2 regions of the Bradyrhizobium sp. SPXBL-04 genome follow, and region 2 is predicted to be linked to the other one. Evidence: predicted binding sites of a transcription regulator. Region 2 holds the regulator's gene; the other holds the start of a gene.
What was found. Region 2 encodes LexA, which represses DNA repair genes until DNA is damaged. Its sites were predicted from a motif close to TGTTCNNNNTGTGTTCNG; they were not measured.
Positions count from the first base shown of each region.

Region 1: a site for LexA is predicted at 3,151-3,168, ahead of ruvC (crossover junction endodeoxyribonuclease RuvC). Genes of this name have one in related genera too.

Region 1 is NZ_CP182472.1:7,795,272-7,801,016, reverse strand. It holds gene ACNJX8_RS37200 (IS5 family transposase) at 1-203, opposite strand, end outside; gene ACNJX8_RS37195 (methyl-accepting chemotaxis protein) at 277-2,016, opposite strand; gene ACNJX8_RS37190 (YebC/PmpR family DNA-binding transcriptional regulator) at 2,240-2,986, shown strand; gene ruvC (crossover junction endodeoxyribonuclease RuvC) at 3,199-3,726, shown strand; gene ruvA (Holliday junction branch migration protein RuvA) at 3,723-4,340, shown strand; gene ruvB (Holliday junction branch migration DNA helicase RuvB) at 4,361-5,395, shown strand; gene ACNJX8_RS37170 (DUF6869 domain-containing protein) at 5,494-5,745, shown strand, end outside.
Region 2 is NZ_CP182472.1:4,306,679-4,312,423, reverse strand. It holds gene ACNJX8_RS20365 (alpha-hydroxy acid oxidase) at 1-447, shown strand, start outside; gene ACNJX8_RS20360 (HAD family hydrolase) at 462-1,085, shown strand; gene ACNJX8_RS20355 (hypothetical protein) at 1,247-1,453, shown strand; gene ACNJX8_RS20350 (molybdopterin molybdotransferase MoeA) at 1,676-2,887, shown strand; gene lexA (transcriptional repressor LexA) at 3,065-3,766, shown strand; gene ACNJX8_RS20340 (hypothetical protein) at 4,345-4,779, shown strand; gene ACNJX8_RS20335 (ComEC/Rec2 family competence protein) at 4,918-5,745, opposite strand, start outside.

The sequences.
Region 1 (5,745 bases), 3.5 Mb from region 2:
AACAACATCGCCCGAAGCAGCCTCTCCGGTGCAATCGAGGGTCGGCCAAAGTCCGTGTAAAGCCCCGCAAATGCCTTCGATAGATCGTCCAGCGCAGCGTTCACAATCTCCCGGATCTTCCGTAAGGCGTGATCCGGGCGAACCCGCGCTTCAAGATCCACGTAACTGAAGAGCGATCCAGACCGCTCGTCCGATCCCCGCATCATGGCCTCCCGATTCAACTATCGAGAGAATCACGTCCACTGCCATCCTGCCAGAGACTTCTTCAACAGCCTGCTAGAGCTTGTAAGCGGTGCGGAATCCACCCCAGTGCCGGCCCTGCACGCGGATCGGGACGTCGATCTCCCGCATCATGACCGTGTTCCCGTTGCCCATGTCGCGCGCATAGCTTTGGACCAGGTACGAGCGCAGGTTGCGTGCCGCGGCCAATCCGGCCGGATCGTTGAATATCCGCCGGTTGCGGCTGTTGGCAGTGTTCCAGGCGACATCGCCCGGCCGCTGCGGATGCGAATAGATCTTGTTGTGTACCGGCAGGAAGCCGTTGCGGTCGACCATGGCGCAGAACGCCATGCGCGGCTCCTTCGCCAGAAAGGCTTCCTGGAACGGAGGCAGCGCCCGGTCGGCCCAGTCGAGATACTTCGTGCGATATTGCTGCGGATTGGTGCCGGCAATTTCCACATAATCGGTGTCGAAGAGGTCGTCGATCCTGACCTCGCCGCGCGCGACCGCCTGCTCGAATATCCCGGTCAGCGCGTTGCCGGCTTCCATGGCGCGGGTGACGAACTCCGTGTTCTCCTCATGGATCGACCACAGCCTGTCTTCGATCTTCTCGCGGAGCTCGGTATTGGGATTGACGAATTGCGCGCGGGCGCCGGCCTTGGATTGCTCGACCACGCGCAGGCGGCAGGCGCCGACGTGTTCGAGGCTGCCTTCGATCAGCGCTTGCGGCGCAAGCCGGCCTGCGTCTGCGCCGCCGATCAGCACGCCGTCCATCGCGATTTCATAGACCGGCATCACGCCGCGCGCGGTTTCGAACTTGAGATGGCAGGGCAAGCGCTCGGTCTTGCGGCGGTCGTCGTGCTCGCTCTGGCGGAGCAGCACGGCGCAGCGCGATTTCAGCTTCTGCGCGAAAGTGGTGACGGCGCGGCCGGCGCTGGCGACATTCTCGCCATGGGTCTCGGCCGCCTTGGTCGCGGCATCGATCTCGGCCGCGCTCTCGCCGACCGAGACGATGAATTCCGACGCGCTTGTCGCATTGCCGGAGACTTCGCTGGTGGTGGCGTTCTGCTCGGCGACCGCGCCATTGACGGTCGCGAATACCGGGCGGATCGCCTCGATCGCCTGCGAGATGCGATGCACCGCATCCGCGGAGCCGGCGGCGTCGCGCTGGAGCGCGTCGATCTTCCGGGTGATCTCTTCGGTCGCGCTCTGGGTCTGCACCGCGAGGGCCTTGACCTCGGTGGCGACGACCGCGAAGCCTTTTCCCGCAGCGCCGGCACGAGCGGCCTCGATGGTCGAGTTGAGCGCGAGCAGCGTCGTCTGCCGCGCGATCTGCGCGATCAGATTGACGACATTGCCGATGGCGGCGGAGGATTCGCGCAAGCGATCGACGTTGGCGCGGGCTTCCTGCGCGGCGGCGCTGGCCTCGTCGGCGAGCTTGCCGGCCTCGCGGACCTGCGCCCCGATCCCCAGCGCGGACTGCGTGAACTTGTCGGCGGCATGGGCGAAGGTGGAGGCGGTCGACTGCGCCGCGTTGGTGCGGCCGGTCAGGGCGTCGGTGCGGTCGCGAATGGCGGCAAGGGTTGCGGCGGTCGCCTCGGCGCCGCCGGCCACCGAATTGGCGGCGCGCTCGAGCTGGCGGATCATGGCGCCCAGCTCGAGTTCCAGCAATTCCAGGATCTCCCTGGCGGAATCGCCGTCCGTGGCGGGGACGGGCTCGAAATTGGCCACCGGCTGCGGAGCTGCCGCCGGCGCAGCCATCTCCGGCAGACGCTTCCGAAATAGTCCGAACGCCATCACGTCTCTCTTGTCGGGGAACGGGCGGACGCTATTTTCGCAGGCTGAAATGAAATCAGGGTTAACAATGCCCGACCTCTAGGCACGGACCATTACGGTGGCTACCTCTACAGTGCTACCTTAAAGTACCAGAGCCCTTTGATTCCGGTGGGTTGGCGGCCTATAAGGCCGCGCTCCCCACCCCATCGGCGAACGATTCCAAAGACCATTCAAGAGACCACGCATGGCCGGACATTCCCAATTCAAGAACATCATGCACCGCAAGGGGCGGCAGGATGCCCAGAAGTCGAAGCTGTTCGGCAAGCTGGCGCGGGAAATCACCGTCGCGGCCAAGCTCGGCACTCCTGACCCCGCCATGAACCCGCGCCTGCGCGCCGCCGTGATCGCCGCGCGCCAGGAGAACATGCCGAAGGACAATATCGAGCGCGCCATCAAGAAGGCGCTCGGCAGCGACGGCGAGAACTATGACGAAATCCGCTACGAGGGCTACGGCCCCGGTGGCGTCGCCGTCATCGTCGAAGCGCTGACCGACAACCGCAACCGCGCCGCTTCCGACATCCGCTCCTTCTTCACCAAGTCCGGCGGCAATCTCGGCGAAACCGGCTCGGTCTCGTTCATGTTCGACCGCACCGGAATCATCGAGTACGACCGCAGCGTCGCCTCCGACGACGCCGTGCTGGACGCCGCGATCGAGGCCGGCGCCGACGACGTCGTTTCCGGCGAGGGCGGCCACGAGATCTATGCCTCGACCGAAGGCTATCGCGACGTCGCCAAGGCGCTGGAAGCCAAGTTCGGCGAGCCGCGCAAGGCCGCGCTGATCTGGAAGCCGCAGAACACGGTTGCGGTCGACGACGAGACCGGCGAGAAGCTGCTCAAGTTGATGGACCTGCTGAACGAGCACGACGACGTCCAGAACGTCTACGCCAATTTCGAGGTGTCGGACGCGCTGATGGCGAAGATGGGTGGGTAGGGCACTCTCGTGTCCCGGACGCGCTGCAGCGTGAAACGCTGCTGCGCAGAGCCGGGACCCATCATTCTCTAGGCATCGATGGCTAAATGGGCCCCCGTTCAGCGCCGCACCGCTTTGCGCTGCGTCGCGCCCGGGGCACCAGACCGGCTTTCCCCTGTTACTTCCGTTCTGTTTCTGTTTCGCTTCCAGCGGCCAGCCGCTATCACTGGCGCATGACTGCGCTCCCGATTCGTAGCCCCGTTCGCATCATCGGCATCGACCCCGGCCTGCGCCGCACCGGCTGGGGCGTGATCGAGGCTGAAGGCAATCGTTTGATCTACGTCGCCTGCGGTTCGGTGGAACCGCCGGACGATTTGCCGCTGTCGAGCCGGCTGCTCGCGATCCATGAAGGGCTCGCTTCCGTGCTGTCCGATCACAAGCCGATGGAGGCCGCGGTCGAGCAGACTTTTGTGAATAAGGACGGCGTCGCGACGCTAAAGCTCGGCCAGGCCCGCGGCGTTGCCATGTTGGCGCCGGCGATGTTCGGCATCAGTGTCGCCGAATATGCGCCGAACCAGGTCAAGAAGACGGTGGTCGGCGCCGGTCACGCCGACAAGCAACAGATCGCGATGATGCTGAAGATATTGCTGCCGAAAGCCGAACCGCCGTCCGCGGACGCCGCCGACGCGCTCGCCATCGCCATCACCCATGCCCATCACCGCCAGAGCACCGCGCTCAGGCTGAAGGTGGTGGGGATATGATCGGCAAGCTCAAGGGCCTGATCGATTCCTACGGCGAGGATTTCGTCATCCTCGACGTCGGCGGCGTGGGCTATCAGGTGCACTGCTCGTCGCGCACGCTGCAGCATCTGCCGTCGCCGGGCGAAGCGGCCGTACTGTCGATCGAGACCTATGTCCGCGAAGATCAGATCAAACTGTTCGGCTTCCGCACCGACCAGGAGCGCGAATGGTTTCGCCTGCTTCAGACCGTGCAGGGCGTCGGCGCCAAGGTCTCGCTGGCCGTGCTCGGCACGCTGGCGCCAGCCGACCTCGCCAATGCCATTGCGCTGCGCGACAAGGCCGCCGTATCCCGCACGCCGGGCGTTGGCCCCAAGGTCGCCGAGCGCATCGTCACCGAGTTGAAGGACAAGGCGCCGGCTTTCGCCAATGTCGATCCTGCCGTGGTGCATCTCGCCGGCGCCGTCGATGACCAGCGCGCGCCGCGGCCCGTGGCGGATGCGATCTCGGCGCTGGTCAATCTCGGCTACGGTCAGCCGCAGGCGGCTGCGGCGATTGCGTCCGCGTCACGCAGTGCCGGTGAAGGCGCTGAGACGGCGCAGCTCATTCGCCTCGGCCTGAAGGAGCTCGCGAAGTGAGCGACCCCAAGGCCAACCGCATGGTCTCGCCCGAGCGCCGCAGCGACGATGTCGGCGACACCGCGCTGCGGCCGCAGTCGCTGTCCGACTTCGTCGGCCAGCAGCAGGCGCGCAAGAATCTCTCGATCTTCATCGAAGCGGCGCGCAAGCGCGGCGAGGCGCTGGATCACGTGCTGTTCGTAGGTCCCCCCGGCCTCGGCAAGACCACGCTGGCGCAGATCGTGGCCAAGGAGCTCGGCGTCGGCTTCCGCGCGACCAGCGGCCCCGTGATCGCCAAGGCCGGCGATCTCGCCGCGCTGCTCACCAATCTCGAAGAGCGCGATGTGCTCTTCATCGACGAGATTCATCGTCTGAGCCCCGCGGTGGAGGAAGTGCTCTATCCCGCGATGGAGGACTTTCAGCTCGACCTCATCATCGGCGAAGGGCCGGCCGCGCGCTCGGTGAAGATCGAGCTGTCGAAATTCACCCTCGTTGGCGCCACCACGCGCGCAGGCCTGCTGACGAATCCGCTGCGCGACCGCTTCGGCATTCCGGTCCGGCTCAATTTCTACACCATTGAAGAACTCGAGAGCATCGTCAGCCGCGGCGCGCGTGTGCTCAATGTCGGCATGAGCGCGGACGGCGCCAACGAGATCGCGCGCCGCGCCCGCGGCACGCCGCGTATCGCGGGCCGTCTGCTCCGCCGGGTGCGCGATTTCGCTTCGGCAGCCGATGCCGACAAGATCGACCGCAAGATCGCCGACCACGCACTCAGCGCGCTCGAAGTCGACGCCGCGGGCCTCGATGCCATGGACCGCCGCTACCTCACGACCATCGCGCTCAACTATGGCGGCGGACCGGTCGGCGTCGAGACCATGGCCGCCGCACTGTCCGAGCCGCGCGATGCGATCGAGGACATCATCGAGCCCTATCTGATCCAATGCGGCTATCTCCAGCGCACCCCGCGCGGCCGTCTGCTCACCTCGCACGCCTTCCGCCATCTCGGTCTTGCCGAACCCTCGCGCGATGCGGCCCAGTTCGGCTTGTTCGGCACCGACCAGGCCGAGGACGACTGACTGCCTGAGACGGTGAACCACCGGTTCAATCCCATCACTAATCCGAACGCGCGGCGAACGGCATCGCCGCTCATGCACACGGATTGGAGTGGGAAGCAATGGGGCCGACGAACGACACCGGATTGCTCGAGCCGCGCCGCGATCGGGTCGACCTCATCCTGGAGATCCTGAAGATCGAAGCCAATCCGGTGCTGCTATCCCTGCTGGCCGCGGGTCCCCTCGAAAACGTGATCAGCGCCGGGACGATCGATCGGATCGAGCGTGAGGCGTGTGTCAATGAACGTTTTCGCGATCTGCTCGGCGGCGTCTGGTATTACCGCGCGCCCGACGATGTGAGGACGCGGCTGGAT
Region 2 (5,745 bases):
ATTGCCACGGCCGAGGATGCCCAGATCGCGATCGATCACGGTGTCGAGTGGATCTACGTCTCCAACCATGGCGGCCGTCAGCTCGATCACGGCCGCGGCGCCATGCATGTGCTGCCTGAAATCGTCGAGGCGGTGAAGGGCCGCGCCAAGATCATGGTCGATGGCGGCTTTTGCCGCGGCACCGACATCGTCAAGGCGATCGCGGCGGGCGCCGACATCGTCGGCATCGGCCGGCTGCAATGCTGGGCGCTGGCGGCGGCCGGCGAAGCCGGCGTGATGCGGATGCTGGAACTGCTGGAGGACGAAGTGCTGCGCTGCCTCGGCCTCTTGGGTGCCACCTCGTTCGCCGAGGTCGACAAGTCCTGCCTGCATCAGGCGACTGCAACGAATGCGCCGAGCGTGTTCAGCGCGTTCCCGCTGTTCGACCACGATCCCTATCGATACTGAAGTGAAAGGACACGATGACCTCGCTCTCTCCCGGCAGCGCCGATGCGCTCCTGTTCGACCTCGGACGCGTGGTGCTCGATATCGACTTCTCCAAGGCGATCGCCTGCTGGGCGGGACATGCCGGCTGCCAGCCCGAGGCCATCGTTGCGCGCTATGTGCGTGACGAGGCCTACCGGCTGCACGAGGTCGGCAAGATCAGCGACGAGGATTATTTCCAATCGCTGCGTTCATCGCTCGGGATCGACATTTCCGATGCGCAGTTTCTGGAGGGATGGAACGCGATCTTCGCCGGCGAGATGCCCGATATCGCCGAGCTCTTGCCGCGCGCTGCCAAGCAGATGCCGCTCTATGTCTTCTCCAATACCAACCGGCCGCATGTCGACTATTTCTCGAAGGAATATGCCGGCGTGCTCGGCCATTTCCGCGAGCTCTATTTGTCGTCCAGCATCGGCCTGCGCAAACCGGATGCGGAGGCGTTCGACCATGTCGTGACGTCGATCGGCGTGCCGGCCAGCCGAATCGTGTTCTTCGACGACCTTGCCGAGAACGTCGAAGGGGCGCGGGCGCGCGGATTGACGGCGGTGCATGTCACCTCGCCCAGTGATGTCGGCAACGCCTTGCGAGCGTTGGGAATTTGACTGCCGACGCCCCGGCTGATCTGGTTGGGTTCCGAGGACCAAATCTGCTTGGGAATGCGGAACCAAATCACCTTGTGCATTTTTGTACAGAGTTCCGGGAACGGAAATACTTCCTCCGGACTCTATGAGTCCGTTGGGACTTCTACATCGGACTTATTCTCGTGCTGGGCAAAGCCTACCTCACAAAGCAAGCTTCTCTGCTGCTCGAATTCGCCAGAACCACCTCGGATTCGCGCCTCTCCGCCAAGCTCATCAGCAAGGCCGCCGACCTGAAATCTCAGGCCGATCCGCTGCCGGACAAGGATCAGGGCCCCAAAGCTCCGGACGTGACGCCTAGCGTCAGTTCGGGCGAACAGACGCAGAGTTGATCGATGCTGGCCGTGGCTCTCGTCATTCTCGTCCTAGCCATGGCCACTCTGGTACCAATCTGCCTCGTCCTGGAGATCATGTCCCGCCCGGCCTGACATCGCCTTCGTTGCCTGCGAATGCGTCGTCGGGATGATCATTCCGCTCGGCTGCTCTTTTGCCTCTGCGCTCGCGCTCGGCTAGAAGGCTTCCTGCCAATTCGTCCGCGAGCAGGAGTTTTCGCCGTGGCTCTCATGCCGGTTTCCGATGCGCTTGCCGCCGTGCTTGCCGGCGCGGAGCCTCTGGCCGAGGAAATGGTTGCTCTCGACGCAGCCTTCCACCGTGTGCTCGCCCGCGACGTGGCGGCGCTGCGCACGCAGCCGCCGGAAGCGATGTCGGCGATGGATGGCTATGCCGTGCGCGCGGCCGACGCGGGGGCGATCGATTCCCGACTGACGGTGATTGGCGAGGTAGCGGCGGGTCGTCCGTTCGCGGGAACGGTCGGCGCCGGCGAAGCCGTGCGGATCTTCACCGGCGGCGTCGTTCCCAACGGTGCCGACGCGGTCGTGATCCAGGAGGATACGGTCGCGGACGGCACGCGCATCACGATCAAGGAAGCCGCGATTCCCGGTCGGCACATCCGCCCCGCAGGCGTTGACTTCGCCGAAGGCGACGTGCTCCTGCGCAAGGGAACCCGTCTCACCGAGCGCGACCTCGCGCTCGCCGCCGCCATGAATCACCCGCAGCTTGCCGTCTGCCGCCGCCCGAAGGTCGCGATCCTCGCCACCGGCGACGAACTGGTGATGCCAGGCGCCGCGCCCGGCCGCGGCCAGATCGTCTATTCCAACGGCTATGCCCTGCACGCGCTCGCCCGCAGCGAGGGGGCCGAGACCATCGACCTCGGCATCGCCGCCGACACGCTGGAGGCCACCACCGCCGGCATCCGCCGCGCCCGCGAGAGCGGCGCCGACATCCTGGTCACGACCGGCGGCGCATCGGTCGGCGACCACGATCTGGTCCAGCAGGCGCTGAGGGACGAAGGTATCTCGATGGCGTTCTGGAAGATTGCGATGCGCCCGGGCAAGCCGATGATGCATGGGCGGCTCGGCGCGATGCGCGTGATCGGCCTGCCGGGTAATCCCGTCTCCTCCTATGTGTGCGCCTTCCTGTTCATGGTCCCGCTGATTCGTGCGGTGTCGGGTCGATCCGTGATTCATCACCGCCATGAGCGCGCCGTGCTCGGCCGCGATGTGGGCGCAAACGATATGCGCGCGGATTATCTTCGCGCACGTCTGGAACAGCGCGACGACGGCACGCTGGTGGCCGTTCCCGTCCATCACCAGGATTCCTCGCTGCTTGCGAATCTCGCTGCGGCACAGGCACTTCTCGTGCGCGCACCGTTCGCGCCGAAGGCCGGAGCTGGCTCGCCTTGCGAGGTGCTGCGCCTGCCCGTCTGAGCGCATCCACCACACGTGTTCCGCGAACTTTGTCGTGTTCACGCAAAATTAAGCAGTTGCGGAACACATATCGAACATATAGTGTCCGTTCATGATTTGTTTCGAGGATGTAGCGGTTCGCCGCTCCAATTCAGCGTCTCGGAATCGAACGACATCAACCGGGGGACTTTGGTCGAGATGTTAACGCGCAAACAATACGAGCTTCTGCGGTTCATCAGCGAACGTCTGAAGGAAAGCGGCGTGCCGCCCTCCTTCGACGAGATGAAGGATGCGCTCGACCTGCGCTCGAAATCGGGCATCCATCGCCTGATCACCGCGCTGGAGGAGCGCGGCTTCATCCGTCGCCTGCCCAACCGCGCCCGTGCCATCGAGGTGATCAAGCTGCCTGAGCTCCAGGCCGCCGCCGGCAACCGCCGCGGCTTCACGCCAAGCGTCATCGAGGGCAATCTCGGCAAGGTGCGCGCGAGCTCCAGCCCACCCGCCGACGAGGGCGAGCGTCCCGTTGCGGTGCCGGTGATGGGTCGCATCGCAGCCGGTACGCCGATCGAAGCGTTGCAGACCCGCAGTCACACCATCAGCGTACCGCCCGACATGCTCGGCTCGGGCGAACATTATGCGCTCGAAGTGCGCGGTGATTCGATGGTCGAGGCCGGCATCCTTGACGGCGACATGGCGCTGATCCAGCGCAACGAGAGCGCCGATACCGGCGACATCGTGGTGGCGCTGATCGACGACGAGGAAGCGACGCTCAAGCGCTTCCGCCGCCGCGGCGCGTCGATCGCGCTCGAGCCCGCCAACGCCGCCTACGAGGTGCGCATCCTGCCGCCGAACCGGGTGAAGATTCAGGGCAAGCTGATCGGACTGTACCGCAAGTACTGAGAAGACTCAGTGGTCATTCGATACCGATGATTCCGATTGGAGCGGACGGATTGTCCGCTTCAGCTGGATAGTCTTTCTGGTCTTGGGCAGATTATCTGGCCCCTTTCCAAGCGCTACGTCCTCGGCATGCCGCCCGAAGCACTCATCGCTTTGCGGCTCAAGAGATCGAGGAGACAACGATGCGTAGGATCGTTTTGAGCGCCTTCGCAACTGTGCTGATCGCTGCATCGGCAGCGCAAGCATTCGCAGCACAATCGCAGCACCATCCCCGCAAGTCGGCGCATGCGACAACGAGTGAGCAATTCCGCAGCGCCCGAAGTGCCGTCGCGCGACAGCCACAGCCGAGTTGGCCATATTCCGGATGGTCGGCGCCCGCAGGCCGCTGACGCTCGCATCCGCCAAATGCACTGAAGCGAGCTTTGTTCCTATTGGATTCGGGAAAGATAATGTGATCGCATCCGGCTGACGCCAGCCGCAGATTCGCCCACAAGCAAGCAGAATGTTACGTGCTTCCACTCTGATAGAGGCTTGCGCCTCCGAAAGAGGCGCGGGTTGCTATCTTCGAATAGGAGCACCCGATGTGTGACTACAGTCTGCATGCCGTTGCATCGCGCCCCGCCGAAGTCGGCGAGACGATCGTGTCGACAACGTTCCGCGGCACCTCGACGCGCGGCTTCGCTTCCGCGGCCGACCCGACCGTGGCCGTCTGCCTGCTGCCGGGAACGGAGCTCGCCTTCGCCGACAACGTCCGTTACGACAATCGTTGGATCTGGACGCGCACGATCAACTCCCGCGTCGGCAAGTTCGGCAAGATCGATCCGCACATTCCCGATCGCCATCATGACGCGATCGAATTCCCCGACGGCAAATACGTGCTGGTGACGCAGCTCGTCGAAGGCCAGCACGCAACCGTGCTGCAACTGCCGGTGACGCAGCCGGTCAGCGAGCGTGAGCACAAGCCGCAGATCGATGCCGACAGCCGGCCGACGATCACGCGTCTGCCGATCGGCTGAGCCGTCCCTGGCCACCAGGTCGGGCCAGGATTGAAAATGCCATCGCCGGCCGAGGCCGGCGAGATGGTATGATTTATGTTCTGCGGAAGTCCGGCTGGACCCGGACCAGCTCCTGCATTTGTTCTTAATCGTCTGGCCTTAATCGTCGGCCTGCAAGTCGGTCTCCGCCGGAATCGCGTCCCGGTTGCGGGCCGTAGCCGCCTTCGGCGCGAGGCTTCCGTCGAAATCACCCTCGCCGGCGCCGGCCGGGAGCCAAGGGCGGCTTGTGCCTCTTGCTCTCACAGCCTGAACCGCAAAACCGTCACCACGCTGCGTCAACGCCAGCGCGCCTTGGCTGGTGAGACGCTGCCGATCGACCACCATCGCCGCGCAATCGGGCGGTGCGGGCCGCCGCGTCACTACCAGCGCGGCGCGGCTGCAATCATCAGCCAGCGCGTCGATCCGCAAGGAAAGCGCAACCAGCCTCCCGTCGGCGAGCGGCGTCACGCAGCCGGCCTCGTCGCACGACACGCCGTCGGCCAGCGAGCTACTCCCGGCGTCGCGCGGATCGGCGTCGGCAGCTAACCACTCCCTAAGCAGAAAGCCGTCCTTGCTCGTCCGGATCACATGCAGGTGTCCGTCGCGGCCGCGCACCGCGACGCTCGCGCCGTCTCCGGCAATCAGGATATCGGGCTGCCGCACCGACAGCCCCCAGGCAATGGAAGCCAGTAGCAGCAGGGCACCAGACCAGCGCAAGGGGGTGCGCAACAGGCCCATCACGATGATCCCGAGGCTTGCCGCGACCAGCGGCGCGATGCCGAAGGCGGGGATGCGGCCGACTGCGCCCGGCAGTGCCGCCACCCAGCGCGATACCGCGACCATCCAGTCGATCCCGATCCCCATTAGCCACCAGAACACGCCGTCGAGCCCGAAGGGAGCCGCGAGCAATCCCAGCAGCCCCGCCGGCATCACCAGCGCCGAAACCAC